Regions from separate parts of the Blautia sp. AM42-2 genome, predicted to be linked through region 2. Evidence: riboswitches for the same ligand, from Rfam matches in the RefSeq annotation. Region 2 holds a riboswitch; the other holds the start of a gene.
What was found. Region 2 has a riboswitch for thiamine pyrophosphate ahead of DW915_RS12560 (energy-coupled thiamine transporter ThiT). Riboswitches for the same ligand answer to the same signal wherever they lie in the genome.
Positions count from the first base shown of each region.

Region 1: linked by a shared signal. The riboswitch ahead of thiM (hydroxyethylthiazole kinase) and the one ahead of DW915_RS12560 (energy-coupled thiamine transporter ThiT) in region 2 are both predicted to bind thiamine pyrophosphate.

Region 1 covers NZ_QUIM01000007.1:16,725-23,777, forward strand. The annotation lists gene DW915_RS09325 (ketopantoate reductase family protein) at 1-295, shown strand, start outside; gene DW915_RS09330 (Gfo/Idh/MocA family protein) at 317-1,294, shown strand; TPP riboswitch at 1,672-1,783, shown strand; gene thiM (hydroxyethylthiazole kinase) at 1,910-2,731, shown strand; gene thiE (thiamine phosphate synthase) at 2,718-3,362, shown strand; gene thiD (bifunctional hydroxymethylpyrimidine kinase/phosphomethylpyrimidine kinase) at 3,478-4,257, shown strand; gene thiC (phosphomethylpyrimidine synthase ThiC) at 4,283-5,590, shown strand; gene glpK (glycerol kinase GlpK) at 5,677-7,053, opposite strand, start outside.
Region 2 covers NZ_QUIM01000012.1:38,291-45,343, reverse strand. The annotation lists gene DW915_RS12595 (stage III sporulation protein AB) at 1-158, shown strand, start outside; gene spoIIIAC (stage III sporulation protein AC) at 186-380, shown strand; gene DW915_RS12585 (SpoIIIAC/SpoIIIAD family protein) at 410-793, shown strand; gene DW915_RS12580 (stage III sporulation protein AE) at 780-2,066, shown strand; partial or broken gene DW915_RS16585 (DUF6783 domain-containing protein) at 2,090-2,146, shown strand; gene DW915_RS12575 (stage III sporulation protein AF) at 2,173-2,727, shown strand; gene DW915_RS12570 (hypothetical protein) at 2,732-3,301, shown strand; gene DW915_RS12565 (SpoIIIAH-like family protein) at 3,315-4,034, shown strand; gene DW915_RS12560 (energy-coupled thiamine transporter ThiT) at 4,106-4,774, opposite strand; TPP riboswitch at 4,840-4,949, opposite strand; gene DW915_RS12555 (DUF4867 family protein) at 5,102-5,719, shown strand; gene DW915_RS12550 (L-fucose/L-arabinose isomerase family protein) at 5,829-7,053, shown strand, end outside.

The DNA of each region.
Region 1 (7,053 bases), on a different contig from region 2:
AGAACTGATGGCGATTGCGGAGGCAAAGGGAATTGATATCAGCAAGGCGGATGTCTCCTCGGGACGCGGAAGTGCGGTTCCGCCGACGGCGCGCTACTCGACGCTCCAGGATCTCGATGCGGGACGCCATACGGAAATTGATATGTTCTCGGGTGCGCTGATCCGCATGGGAAAAGAGCTTGGAATTCCAACGCCTTACAATGAATTTACGTACCATATGATCAAAGCACTGGAAGAGAAAAACGACGGACGGTTTGACTACAGCGGAAGCGAAGAACCGCTCTGGGCGAAATAGATACGATAGGAGAATCTAACGATGAAAGAAATCAAATGGGCTGTACTCGGATGCGGTGTGATTGCAAATGAAATGGCGGTCGCACTGCAGAAAAACGGAAAGAATATTTACGCGGTCGGCAACCGGACCCATGAGAAGGCGGCTGCTTTTGTGGAGAAATATGGAATTGGAAAAGTTTACGATGATTTCCATGAGATGTTTACCGATCCGGAGGTCGATGTCATTTATATCACGACGCCGCACAACACGCATCTTGGCTTTATGAAAGAGGCGATTGCCAATGGAAAACACATTCTCGTTGAGAAATCGATTACGCTGAACAGTGACGAGCTCGACGAGGCCATAGCGCTTGCGAAAGAAAAAGGTGTCATCATCGGAGAGGCAATGACGATTTACCATATGCCGATCTACAAAGAACTGAAAAAAATTCTCGACTCCGGCCGTCTCGGCAGAGTCAATCTGATCACGATGAACTTCGGCAGTTTCAAAGAGTACAACATGAAGAACCGCTTCTTCAACCGGAATCTCGCAGGCGGCGCGATGCTTGATATCGGCGTATACGCACTCTCCTTCATCCGCTGGTTCTTCGACTCCAAGCCGGATCAGCTCCTTTCCCAGGTAAAGCCCGCTCCGACCGGTGTGGACGAGCAGGCCGGCCTCCTTCTCACCAATCAGGAAGGACAGATGGCAAGTGTGATGCTCTCTCTCCACTCCAAACAGCCGAAACGCGGCATGGTTTCCTGTGAGAACGGATTTATCGAGATCATGGAGTACCCGCGTGCCTGGGAAGCAAAAATCACAGACGCTTCCACCGGCGAATCCGAAATCATCAAAGCCGGTGACAACGCCGATGCACTCGCCTATGAGCTCGCCGACATGGAACGCGCCATCAATGGAGATGCATCTGCCATGCACCTCGACTACACGAAGGACGTCATGGATCTGATGACCTCCTTCCGCAGAACCTGGGGCTATACGTACCCGGAGGAAGAAAAATAAGATTCGCACATCAAAATCCCCTGCCCGGCACACATCAGATGCCGGGCAGGGGCACTTCTTTTCACCTGCAATACTCTGCAATTTTCTTTTTCAGTAATTCCGCATCAATCGGCTTTGCGATATGCACGTCCACGAGGATCAGGTCGAAGGTGTATTCCGGGCTGTCCTGGTAGAGTTCAAGCTTCTTTGTTCTTCCATCGTTTCATCCGTCTTCCACGCATATTTTATACTTCATTTTACGCTGATATTATTTTCTCTTTCAACCCAAATAACATTACATTTCCAATATTTTGCATGTCTTTTTTATTTTTCTGAAATTTTTTAAAATCTTCCGTTTTTCTCTTGCACAATTGTTTTTATGCGTATATAATTGTCTGCAGAAAGCAAAGGGGAGCTCGCGTGCGAAGCGGGCTGAGAGTAGGATGCATCTCCTAGACCCTGAACCTGATTTGGGTAATGCCAACGTAGGGAGATACGATATGCACATTTTCTGCAGATATACCTCCACGTATATCTGCTTTTTTAATCTCTATGAACACATCATCAACAGGTTCTTCCAGTACCGCAAGGGAATTTGCTTCTGCAAAAATACTCACACAGGAGGAACAAAAAATTATGTTAGGCACTTGTCTTGACAATGTCAGAAAAACAACCCCTCTCGTACACAACATCACAAATTACGTTACAGTAAACGATGTCGCCAATATTCTGCTGGCATGCGGCGCAAGCCCGATCATGTCCGATGAACCGGAGGATGTCGAGGATATCACCTCCATCTGCGGCGGTCTGAACATCAACATCGGAACGCTGCACAGAACGAGCATCGACGGCATGTACCGTGCCGGTGCAAAAGCAGCTTCGCTCGGCCACAAAATCCTGCTCGATCCAGTCGGCGCAGGCGCAAGCCACTTACGTACTTCGACCGCAGTCGGACTGATGGAAAAAATCCCGTTCACCGTCATCCGCGGAAATATTTCCGAAATCAAAACACTGGCACTCGGAAGCGGAACGACAAAGGGTGTTGACGCAGACGTTGCCGATAAAGTAACAGACGAAAACCTCGACAGCGCCGTTGCTTTTGCAAAAAACTTTGCGAAAGACCACAACTGTGTTGTCGCCATCACAGGAGCGATCGACCTCGTTGCCGATGCTGACACCTGCTACGTGATCCGCAACGGACGCGCCGAGATGGGAAGCATCACCGGAACAGGCTGCCAGCTCTCCGGCATGATGACCGCTTACCTCGTTGCCAACCCGGACGAGCCGTTAAAAGCCGCTGCTGCCGCTGTCTGCGCGATGGGACTTGCCGGCGAGATCGGCTGGAGCCATATGAAACCGGAAGACGGCAACTCCACCTACCGGAACCGCATCATCGACGCCATCTACCACATGGACGGCGAGACGCTGGAGAAAGGTGCAAAGTATGAAGTGCGATAAAAAAGGCCTGCTTTTATATGCTGTGACAGACCGCAGCTGGCTGAACGGCGAGACACTGTACAGCCAGGTGGAAAAGGCTCTGCAGGGCGGCGCAACGTTTATCCAGCTCCGCGAAAAAAATCTTGACCAGGATCACTTTATGGAAGAGGCACTGGAACTGAAAAAACTCTGTGCCGCATACCATGTTCCTTTCGTCATCAACGATAACGTGGAAATCGCAGCTAAGATGGATGCGGACGGCGTTCATGTCGGCCAGAGCGATATGGAGGCCGGCGATGTCCGTGCAAAGCTTGGCCCGGACAAGATCATCGGCGTTTCGGCGCAGACCGTGGAACAGGCCATTCTCGCCGAGCAGCGCGGGGCAGATTACCTCGGCGTCGGCGCAGTCTTCCACACCGGTTCCAAGGCGGATGCGGAGGATGTCAGCCACGAAACGCTGACTGCTATCTGCAATGCCGTTAAAATCCCTGTCATCGCCATCGGCGGCATCACACGCGATAACGTGACGGAGCTTTCCGGCAGCGGCATCTGCGGCATCGCCGTCATCAGTGCCATTTTTGCACAGAAAGACATTGTTTCCGCAACGAAGGATCTGAAAGAACAGACTCTGCGCATGCTGGAAAACAAATAATTTTACGTAACCATTCATCCTCACACCAGGCGGCAGACTGGGGGCACCACTTTCTTTGTCGCCTGTCCAAAAAGAAAAGTAATGCAAAGGAGTAATTCTCATGGACGCGAAAAACATGAAAACAGCATTAACAATCGCGGGAAGTGATTCCAGCGGAGGCGCCGGCATTCAGGCAGACATCAAAACCATGATCACAAACGGAGTTTACGCCATGTCGGCAATTACCGCACTCACCGCCCAGAACACCACCGGAGTTTCCGGTATTTTCGATGTAACACCGGAGTTTCTGGCCGCACAGCTTGACGCCGTCTTTACGGACATCTTCCCGGACGCCGTCAAAATCGGTATGGTATCCTCCCCGGCACTGATCGAAGTCATCTCCGAACGGCTTCGCTTCTACCAGGCCAAACACATCGTTGTGGACCCGGTCCTCGTCGCTACAAGCGGCTCCGCGCTCGCTTCGGGCGGCGTGCCTGACCTGATGAAAAAACTGCTCTTTCCTCTGGCCGAAGTCATCACACCGAATATCCCAGAGGGAGAAGTTCTCTCCGGCATCAAAATCCAGTCGGAAAGCGATATGGAACACGCCGCAAAAGAGATCGGGGATTCCTGCGGCTGTGCCGTTCTGTTAAAGGGCGGCCACAGTATCAATGATGCCAACGATCTTTTATATCACAACGGCACATTTACCTGGTTCACAGGAAAACGCATCGACAATCCGAACACACACGGCACCGGCTGTACACTCTCCAGCGCCATCGCATCGGGGCTCGCAAAGGGGCTTTCCCTTCCGGATGCCATTTCCGCCGCAAAAGAGTATATTTCGGGCGCACTCGCGAGCATGATGGATCTCGGCCACGGCTCAGGACCGCTGAACCACGCTTACCGGATCTGATTTTGAAAATAAAGGAGAACAACAGATGGAACGCAATTACGCAACACAGATGGACGCCGCACGCCGCGGCATTGTAACACCGGAGCTGAAAAAAGTCGCAGAAAAAGAGTATATGGCCGTGGAAGACCTGATGCCGCTCGTCGCCAGCGGAAAGGTTGCCATTCCGGCCAATAAGCTGCACACCTGCATCGATCCGGAGGGCATCGGCTCGATGCTGCGCACGAAAATCAATGTAAATCTCGGTGTTTCGAAAGACTGTAAAGATTACGATGTGGAGATGCAGAAGGTACTCTCCGCGGTCAATATGGGCGCAGAAGCCATCATGGACCTGTCGAGCCACGGTAATACGCAGCCGTTCCGGCGGAAACTGACCTCCGAATGTCCGGCTATGATCGGCACCGTGCCGGTATATGACAGTGTGATCCATTACCAGAGAGACCTGGATACGCTGACCGCCAAAGATTTTATTGACGTCATCCGCCTCCATGCCGAGGACGGTGTCGATTTCGTCACCCTGCACTGCGGCATCACCAGAAAAACCATCGATCAGATCCGCAAACACAAACGGAAAATGAATATTGTTTCCCGCGGCGGCTCCCTCGTGTTCGCCTGGATGTGCATGACCGGCGAGGAGAATCCGTTCTACGAGTATTACGATGAGATTCTCGATATCTGCCGTGAATACGATGTGACCATTTCTCTCGGCGACGCCTGCCGTCCTGGCTGCCTTGCCGACGCAACGGATGTCTGCCAGATTGAGGAGCTGGTGCGCCTCGGCGAACTCACCAAACGTGCCTGGGAGAAAGACGTTCAGGTTATGGTTGAGGGACCGGGCCACGTTCCGATGGATCAGATTGCGGCCAATATGAAAGTACAGCAGACCATCTGCATGGGCGCTCCGTTCTATGTTCTCGGACCTCTCGTAACCGATATCGCACCGGGCTATGACCACATCACCGCTGCCATCGGAGGCGCAATTGCCGCTATGAACGGCGCTGCTTTCCTCTGCTACGTAACGCCGGCAGAGCATCTGGCTCTTCCGAACCTCGATGACGTAAAGCAGGGCATCATCGCAAGCAAAATCGCCGCACACGCTGCCGACATTGCCAAAGGCGTGCCGCATGCGCGTGATATTGACGACAAGATGGGAGACGCCCGCCGCGTGCTCGATTGGGAAGCACAGTGGGACTGTGCACTGGACCCGGAGACCGCAAAAGCCATCCGTGCTGACCGCTCGCCGGAACAGGAAGATACCTGCTCGATGTGCGGTAAATTCTGTGCCGTGCGAAGCATGAACAAAGCTTTAAACGGCGAACATATCGACATTCTTTAACATCAGTAGACAAGAAGTCACAGTACGCGAAAAGGAACGGTTTTCATTACGAAACCGTTCCTTTTCTGCATTTCCAAAATCTTTTTCTATTTCGCCCATCCTTCGGCGTAACGGACTGCTTTGTGCCATCCGTTCATCTTCTCATCGCGCTCCTCTTTCGAGAGCTCCGGCTCAAATGTACGGTCAATGGCTCCGTTCTGTTTTACCGTCTCCTGATCCGGCCAGTAGCCGACGGCGAGTCCCGCAAGATAAGCTGCTCCCATCGCGGTCGTCTCGATGCAGCATGGCCGCTCCACCGGCGCCTGGCTGATGTCCGCCTGGCACTGCATCAGGAAGTTGTTGGCGCTTGCTCCGCCGTCCACACGCAGCGCAGAGAGCTTCATACCGGAATCTGCCTCCATGGCTTTTAACACATCATCTACCTGATACGTAATGGATTCGAGCGTTGCGCGGATCACATGGTATTTGTTGACGCCGCGGGTCAGGCCGAGAATGGTTCCTCTCGCATACTGATCCCAGTACGGTGCGCCAAGGCCGGTAAACGCCGGCACGACGTAGCAGCCGTTCGTGTCGTTCACCTTCTGCGCCATGTACTCGGAATCCGCCGAGGACTCGATCAGCTTCATCTCATCGCGCAGCCACTGGATTGCGGCTCCGCCGACGAAAATGGATCCCTCGAGCGCATACGTAATCTTGTCCCCGATGCCCCATGCAATCGTGGTAACAAGACCGTGTGTCGAAGAAACCGGCTTTTCTCCCGTGTTCATCAGCAGGAAGCAGCCTGTTCCGTATGTATTTTTCGCTTCGCCCGGCGTATAGCAGGTCTGGCCGAACAGCGCCGCCTGCTGGTCTCCCGCTGCTCCCGCAATCGGAATCGGGCCGCCGAAATATGTGGATGCCGTCTCCCCGTAGACACAGCTCGACGGGCGGACTTCCGGCAGCATACAGAGCGGAATGTTCAGCTCTTTTAAGATATCCTCATCCCATTTCAGTGTATGGATATTGAACAGCATTGTACGGGACGCGTTGGTGTAATCGGTGACATGTACCTTTCCCTTTGTCATCTTCCAGATCAGCCACGTCTCCACCGTTCCGAAATAGAGATCGCCTCGCTCCGCCCGCTCGCGCACGCCCGGAACTTCATCTAGAATCCATTTCAGCTTCGTGGCTGAAAAATACGCATCAATCACAAGACCTGTTTTCTCCCGGAAACGGTCAACCAGTCCGCGCTCCATCAGGGAATCGCAGTATTCCGATGTTCTGCGGCACTGCCATACAATTGCATTGTAGACCGGCTCTCCCGTCTTTTTGTCCCAGACGATCGTCGTCTCTCTCTGGTTTGTGATGCCGATTGCCGCGATATCCTCGTAGGACGCGCCCGCTTTCTGCATTGCCTCCACGGCTACACCGAGCATCGTGGACCAGATTTCATTGGCATCGTGCTCCACCCAGCCCGGTTTCGG
Region 2 (7,053 bases):
CCGGGGATCGCGCCATGCAGAAGGCGAATCTGGACCGGTATGAGGCACGCCTTGTGCAGCGGATCGCGGAACTGCAGAAAGGATTGCCGGAAAGGAAGAGGCTCTGTCAGAGTCTTGGAATCATGGGAGGCCTTTTTTTATTTTTGATTCTGGTTTAGGGCGTGTCTGAAAACGGAGGAGCAGGCGTGGAGGTCGGGATTCTATTTAAAATCGGGGCAGTCGGGATTCTGGTATCGGTCCTGTGCCAGGTATTAAAACACAGCGGCCGGGAAGAACAGGCATTTCTTGCAAGCCTTGCCGGTCTTGTGCTGGTGCTGTTCTGGATTCTTCCCTATATTTCCGCGCTGTTTGAGGACATCAAACAACTGTTTACAATTTAAGAGCAGGGAGAAAAAACGGAGGGGATCATATGGATATACTTCGGATCGCTGCGCTTGGCACGGCGGGCGTGCTGCTTGGAATCACAGTAAAGGGAGCAAAGCCGGAATTTGCCCTTCTTGTGACGGTCGGTGCCGGTCTCTGCATTCTTGCCGGGACCGTCGGAAAAATGCAGTATCTGCTCGGCATGCTCGCACAAATGAAATCGTATCTCCCGGTGGACTCATCGTATCTGAATACGCTGCTGAAAATGCTTGGGATCACGTATGTGGGGCAGTTTTCCGCCGGGATCTGTAAGGATGCGGGCTATTCTTCCATTGCAGGGCAGATTGAACTGTTCGCCCGCCTGGCGGTCCTTGCCGTCAGTATGCCAGTGCTGCTCGCTCTGCTGGAAACGGTTCATGATTTTCTGTAAAAAAGCCGGATGGGGCATGGCGCTGCTTTTTCTGTGTCTCATTTTCGGAACGGGAAGAACGCAGAAAATCGAAGCAGCGGTACAAAACGTGCCGGAGAGCCTGGAAGAAGAATCACGTTTGGACACCGTAGGAACAGATCAGGAGACGGAGCGTGCGGCGGTCAGAGAAAAGAAAGGACAGCAGGAGAAAGAAGCGGGGGATACCGAAACGGATCAGGCAGCAGCAGCGCAGGACGAACTTCTTGCAGAACTCGACTTCGATGCAATCCAGCAGGAAGTGGACAGCCTGCTGTCCAGCCAGCAGTTTTCTTTTGCCGGTACGGTGCGTTCTCTTTTGCAGGATGGCGATCCCTTCCGCATTTTCCGTGCCGGAAATGCCGTTCTCTCCTGTGCCAAAACAGCATTCCTTGCGCAGAAGGGGCTGATGAAGGAGCTGTTTCTCCTCGTTCTGGCAGGCGCGGTGCTCGGCAGTTTTTCCTCTCTCTTTGAAGGAAAACAGGTCAGGGACGCCAGTTTTTATATGGTCTATCTGCTTGCGCTTGCACTGATTCTGAAAAATTTCCAGTCGAGCGGGGAAAACCTGAAAGCTGTCATCACATCGCTGGTCGCTTTTATGCGGATCCTGACGCCATCCTACTATCTGGCGGCCGCGGCCGCCGGTGGTGCATCATCAGCCGTGATGTTTTATCAGATGCTCCTTCTAGTGATTCTGGCTGTCGAAAAGCTTCTGCTCGCCCTCGTCCTCCCGATGATCCATATCTATCTGCTCATCGCCCTTGTAAACGATCTTTCCGGCGAGGAGATTTTGTCCCATATGACAGAGCTGCTGGAAACCTGCGTGAACGGCCTTTTAAAATCGTCGCTCGGCGTACTTGTGGGAATGCAGATGATCCGGAATCTGATCGCACCGGCGCTCGATTCCCTGCGGCAGATGGCACTCTGGCGGACTGCCGGAATGATTCCCGGCATCGGAAATGCGGTGAATGCTGTAACCGAGTTGGTGGCAGGCTCCGCGGTGCTGATCCGCAACTGCTTTGGCGTGACGGCAATGCTGGTACTGCTCGCAGCAGGCATGGTCCCCGCCGTTCAGCTTCTCGTTTCGGGTCTTTCCTTCCGCCTTCTCGCCGCGGCGGCGCAGCCCGTCTCGGACAAGCGGATCGCGGGATGTCTTGCGGCGGCAGGAAAAGGATATGCGATGCTTCTGCGTCTCCTTCTGACCGTAGAAATCCTGTTTCTGCTGACGATTGCAATCCTGGCGGGAACTTTTTCCTAGAGCGTGTCTGAAAAAGGCTTTTCGCAAACTGGGGCTTGCAGATTGCGGAAATGATTTTTCAGACATGCTCTAGCATGTAGTTGGGCAGGCAGCGGCGGGAGGCGGCATGGTAGAAGAGATTCTGCAGTGGCTTAAGAATATTTCAATTTTTCTGATTTTTATGACAACTGTGCTGAACCTGATCCCGGAGAAGGAGGACAAGAAGCCGGTTCAGTTTTTTCTTGGAATTGTGATGGTACTGATTTTTTTTCAGCCCGTGCTAAAAGCGGGAGGTTTGGAGCAGAAAATGGCGCAGACGCTCGACCGTCTGACGCTGGAAGAGGAGGCAGCAGCAATGGAAAATGTACAGATTCGTGCAGAAAGCTTTGAAAAACAGTATTACGTGGGCGCCTGGGAAAAAGAGACGGAGCGCCAGATCCGGATGTATCTGTCAGAGAGCGGCATTCCGGGGGCAGCCGTTTCGGTAACGCTGGAGCCGGGAAACACCGGTGAGGCAAAAGAGATCCGCATTGAAGCGCCGATGCGGCAGACGAGCATTTACCGCGAAGAACAGAAAAAACAGCGGGAAATGCTCGATGAAAAGCTGACAGAGATCAAAAGTGTTTTAAGTGAGGTCTACGGAACCGATCCGGCGCATATTATGGTAGAGATTTCGGAATAGGCCTATGAGGGAAAAGGCAGCGGCGTTTTTCCGGAAACAGAAAAAGGAGCAGTGGATGCTGTACTTCCTGCTGGCGGCAATCGGCGTTGTCCTGCTGCTGCCGACGGGAACAAAAAAGACCAGTGAGGAGACAGAACAGCCGCAGGAGACGGCTGCGCGTCCGGCGGGGGATGCGGGACTTTCGGTGCAGGAGGAGATGGAACAGCGCCTTTGTGACGCACTTTCCCAGATGGACGGTGTGGGCGCAGTGCACGTCGTGGTGACGCTGGAATCCACAGGAAAAAAGATTGTGGAAAAAGATGTCCCAACGCGGAGCACAACGGAGGAAAACAAGAAGGGAGAGGAGACCGGAAGCGTTACATCCTCGTCGCAGGATGAGGCAACTGTCTATGAAAAGACACAGAACGGAGCCGAGACACCGTATGTGGTTTCCGAGGAGTACCCGGCGGTGCGCGGCGTGCTCGTTATCGCAGAAGGCGGGGGAAACCCGGTGACGATACAGGAGATTCAGGAGGCCGTGATGGCATTATTTCAGGTGGGCGCAAATAAGATTAAAGTAGTCAAAATGAAGTAAAGGAGTCAAATGCGTGGAAAAATTAGAACAGGAAATGAATGCACCTGAGAAAATGGCAGAGACACCATCGCCGAAAAAGACGGCCGGGAAAAAGAAAAAATTCCGGAAAAATCAGGTCATCATCACCGCCCTTGCGATCATGATTGCCGTCGCCGGATACATCAACTATGCTGACAGTACCCTGTCCACGAAGGAGAAGGCAGACGGAACCACGGCGGATGCCAGCACCGTTTTAAAAGACATCTCCAGCCTGGACACCGACATCACCGACGAGGTGGATGCCGGCACAGCAGGGGACTCGTCGCGGACCGTCACCGAAACGCCGGGAGAGGCAGTCCTTGCCGGGGCATCTACATACATGGCCCAGGCCAGAATCGACCGCGAACAGATCCGTTCCCAGAACAAAGACACTTTAAATGAAATCATCAACAACACCAACCTCTCCGAAACCGAGCGCCAGAGCGCCGTCCAGAGCATGGTGGAAATGACGGAACTCGTAGAAAAAGAGTCGGCAACCGAACTCCTCCTCGAAGCCAAAGGCTTCACCGACGTCGTCGTAAACCTGACCGGCGAAACCGCCGACATCGTCGTTCCGATGAAAGAAGTAACCGAGGAACAGCGTGCCCAGATCGAAGACATCGTAACCCGCAAAACCGGAATCGGCGTAGAAAACATCGTCATCACCCCCATGAGCTCCGCCGCCGACACAGCCGCAGAGGAGAGTGCTCAGTAAATTTTGATATCCACGTAAAAAATCCGGAAACGCAAAATCATGCGTTCCCGGATTTTTTCACGTAATTCTATTTAATTTGCACCATGTGCTGTTCTTGCAACCGTCTGCAGTGCTTTCTTCACCGGCGGCAGCGAGATCAGAATCACCGTCAGCACACCTTCAGCCAGCAGATAGCTGTAGTTGTAAATAATCGGATACAGCGCCTTTAAAGACTGCGGGAAATTCTCCGGCATATAATCCATCCAGTACAGATACCCGCCTAACGTATGGAAAAATCCCCTCGCCAGCACAGCTACAATATACCCGATCAGCAGCCCGTTTTTCTTCTTTCCAAAGAATCCGGCCACACCCAGCGCCGCAAACGCAAACACATAATCACAGCACACCTGGAACAGCGACAGCACATACGGCCCCTGGATAAACTGCAGCAGTCCATAAGCAAAACCAACGAGAATACCCGTCTTCGCCCCATACCAGTTCGCAATCAGCACAATAAACAGCATCGAAAACAACGTAACCGATCCCCCGTACGGCAGCTCAAACACCTTCACATACGAAGTCACAAACGCCAGCGCCATCCCCATCGCACAAAACGCCAGCTTCCTTGCATCCATTCCCGTCCCCTTACTCTTCTGAGCAGAAAGAACCGAAGCAATCACCACCAGCGCCACCATCAGCACCACGCATCCAACATAACCGGCAGTCGTCAGTCCGCCGTCAGCAGTAACAAAAAAACTCATAAAAAAACCTCCTTCGCATTCCGCTTGGAGGGGCTCACATAAAAACACAGTCCCGAATCACCTCCGAAACCACGTTCCAGCTTCCCTACGCAGGAATTATCCCGTTCAGGTAGTGAGGGTCCGTGAGCTTATCCCTGTCCCACGTTCTCAGCCAAAGGCTCCCCTAGCGTCTTATTATTTTAACGTATTAAAGTATACCAACCTCCCCCTTATTTGTCAACCTACCCGTTTTTTCATCCAAATACATGTTGACAAGAAGTACATACAAGTGCTATATTACAATTAGTTCAATCATTAAACTAATTGTACGAAAGGAGCACCAACACAATGCAGATTCTGAAAGTAACAGACGAAGCATTCCGCCAGTACGGCAAAGTCATCAAAGACCTCGACGTCAGCGACATCATCACCGCCATGTCCGAGACCCCATGTCCCGACGACGTAGTCTACGAGCCTTCCATTGAAAGCCTCGAAGCCTGCAAAAGCGCCCAGTCCGTATCCGACAGCCTCTACGGCGGCATGCCGATCCAGATCGGCTACTGCAACGGCCACAACCATTTACTGAACGCCGTAGAATACCACCGCGACAGCGAAATCAACATCGCCGTAACCGACCTGATCCTGATCCTCGGAAAAGAACAGGACATCACCGAAGACCACACCTACGACTCATCCAAAATGGAGGCCTTCTTAATCCCGGCCGGAACCACCATTGAAGTCTACGCAACCACCCTCCACTACGCACCATGCAACGTGGCAGCCAGCGGCTTCAAATGCGTCGTAGTCCTTCCAAAAGGAACCAATACCGACATCACCCTGGAAGAAAAACACACCCCGGAAGACGACCTGCTCTTCGCCAGAAACAAATGGCTCTTAAGCCACCCGGATGCAAACATCGCTGGAAGCGTAGCAGGCATCAAAGGAGAAAACCTCTCGGTAAAATAAAACCAGAGACAAAACCAGAAATCAGAAACACTGCCCCAAAAGAGCAGTTCTGAACATAAAAAGAAACCAAAAACCAAGAAAACCAAAAAAAGGAGGATCTTCAAAAATGATCAACAATACACCGGAAATCAAATTAGGTATCGTTGCAGTAAGCCGTGACTGCTTCCCGAACAGCCTTTCCGAGAACAGAAGAAAAGCAGTCGTAAAAGCATACGACGGAGAAATCTACGAATGTCCAATCATCGTCGAGAATGAAATCGACATGATGAACGCACTCGAAGACCTGAAAAAAGCAGAGTGTGATGCACTTGTTGTATACCTTGGAAACTTCGGACCGGAGACCGAGGAAACCCTGCTTGTAAAATACTTCGACGGACCTTGCATGGTAGTAGCAGCAGCAGAAGAGACCGGCGACGACCTTGTAGGCGGACGCGGCGATGCATACTGCGGCGTTCTGAACGCAAGCTACAACCTGAAACTGCGCAACCTGCACGCATACATTCCGGAGTACCCGGTTGGCGATGCAGAAGACGTAGCAGCCATGATCAAAGATTTCGTACCGGTTGCAACTGCAGTTGTAGCTGTTAAGAACCTGAAAATCATCAGCTTCGGACCGCGTCCGACCAACTTCCTGGCATGTAACGCACCGATCAAACAGCTGTACAACCTCGGCGTAGAAATCGAAGAGAACTCCGAGCTTGACCTGTTTGAAGCATTCAACAAACACGCAGGCGACGAGAGAATCCCGGCAGTCGTAGAAGATATGGCAAAAGAGCTCGGCGAAGGAAACCTGAAACCGGAAATCCTGCCGAAACTGGCTCAGTACGAGATCACCTTGTTAGACTGGATCGAAGCACACAAAGGCTCCAGAAAATACGTAACCCTGACCGGAAAATGCTGGCCGGCATTCCAGACACAGTTCGGATTCGTTCCTTGCTATGTCAACAGCCGTCTGACCAAGATGGGCATCCCGGTATCCTGTGAGGTAGATATCTACGGAACACTGTCCGAGTTCATCGGAACCGTTGTATCCAAAGACACCGTAACACTCCTCGACATCAACAACACCGTTCCGAAGGATATGTATGAGAGCGAAATCAAAGGCAAATTTGATTACACCTTAAAAGATACCTTCATGGGATTCCACTGCGGAAATACCGCTTCCACCAAACTGGCATTCTGCTCTATGAAATATCAGATGATCATGGCAAGAACCCTTCCGGAAGAAGTAACACAGGGTACCCTCGAGGGAGATATCGTTCCTGGAGACATCACCTTCTATCGTCTGCAGAGCACATCTGACGCAAAACTGCGCGGATACATCGCAGAGGGCG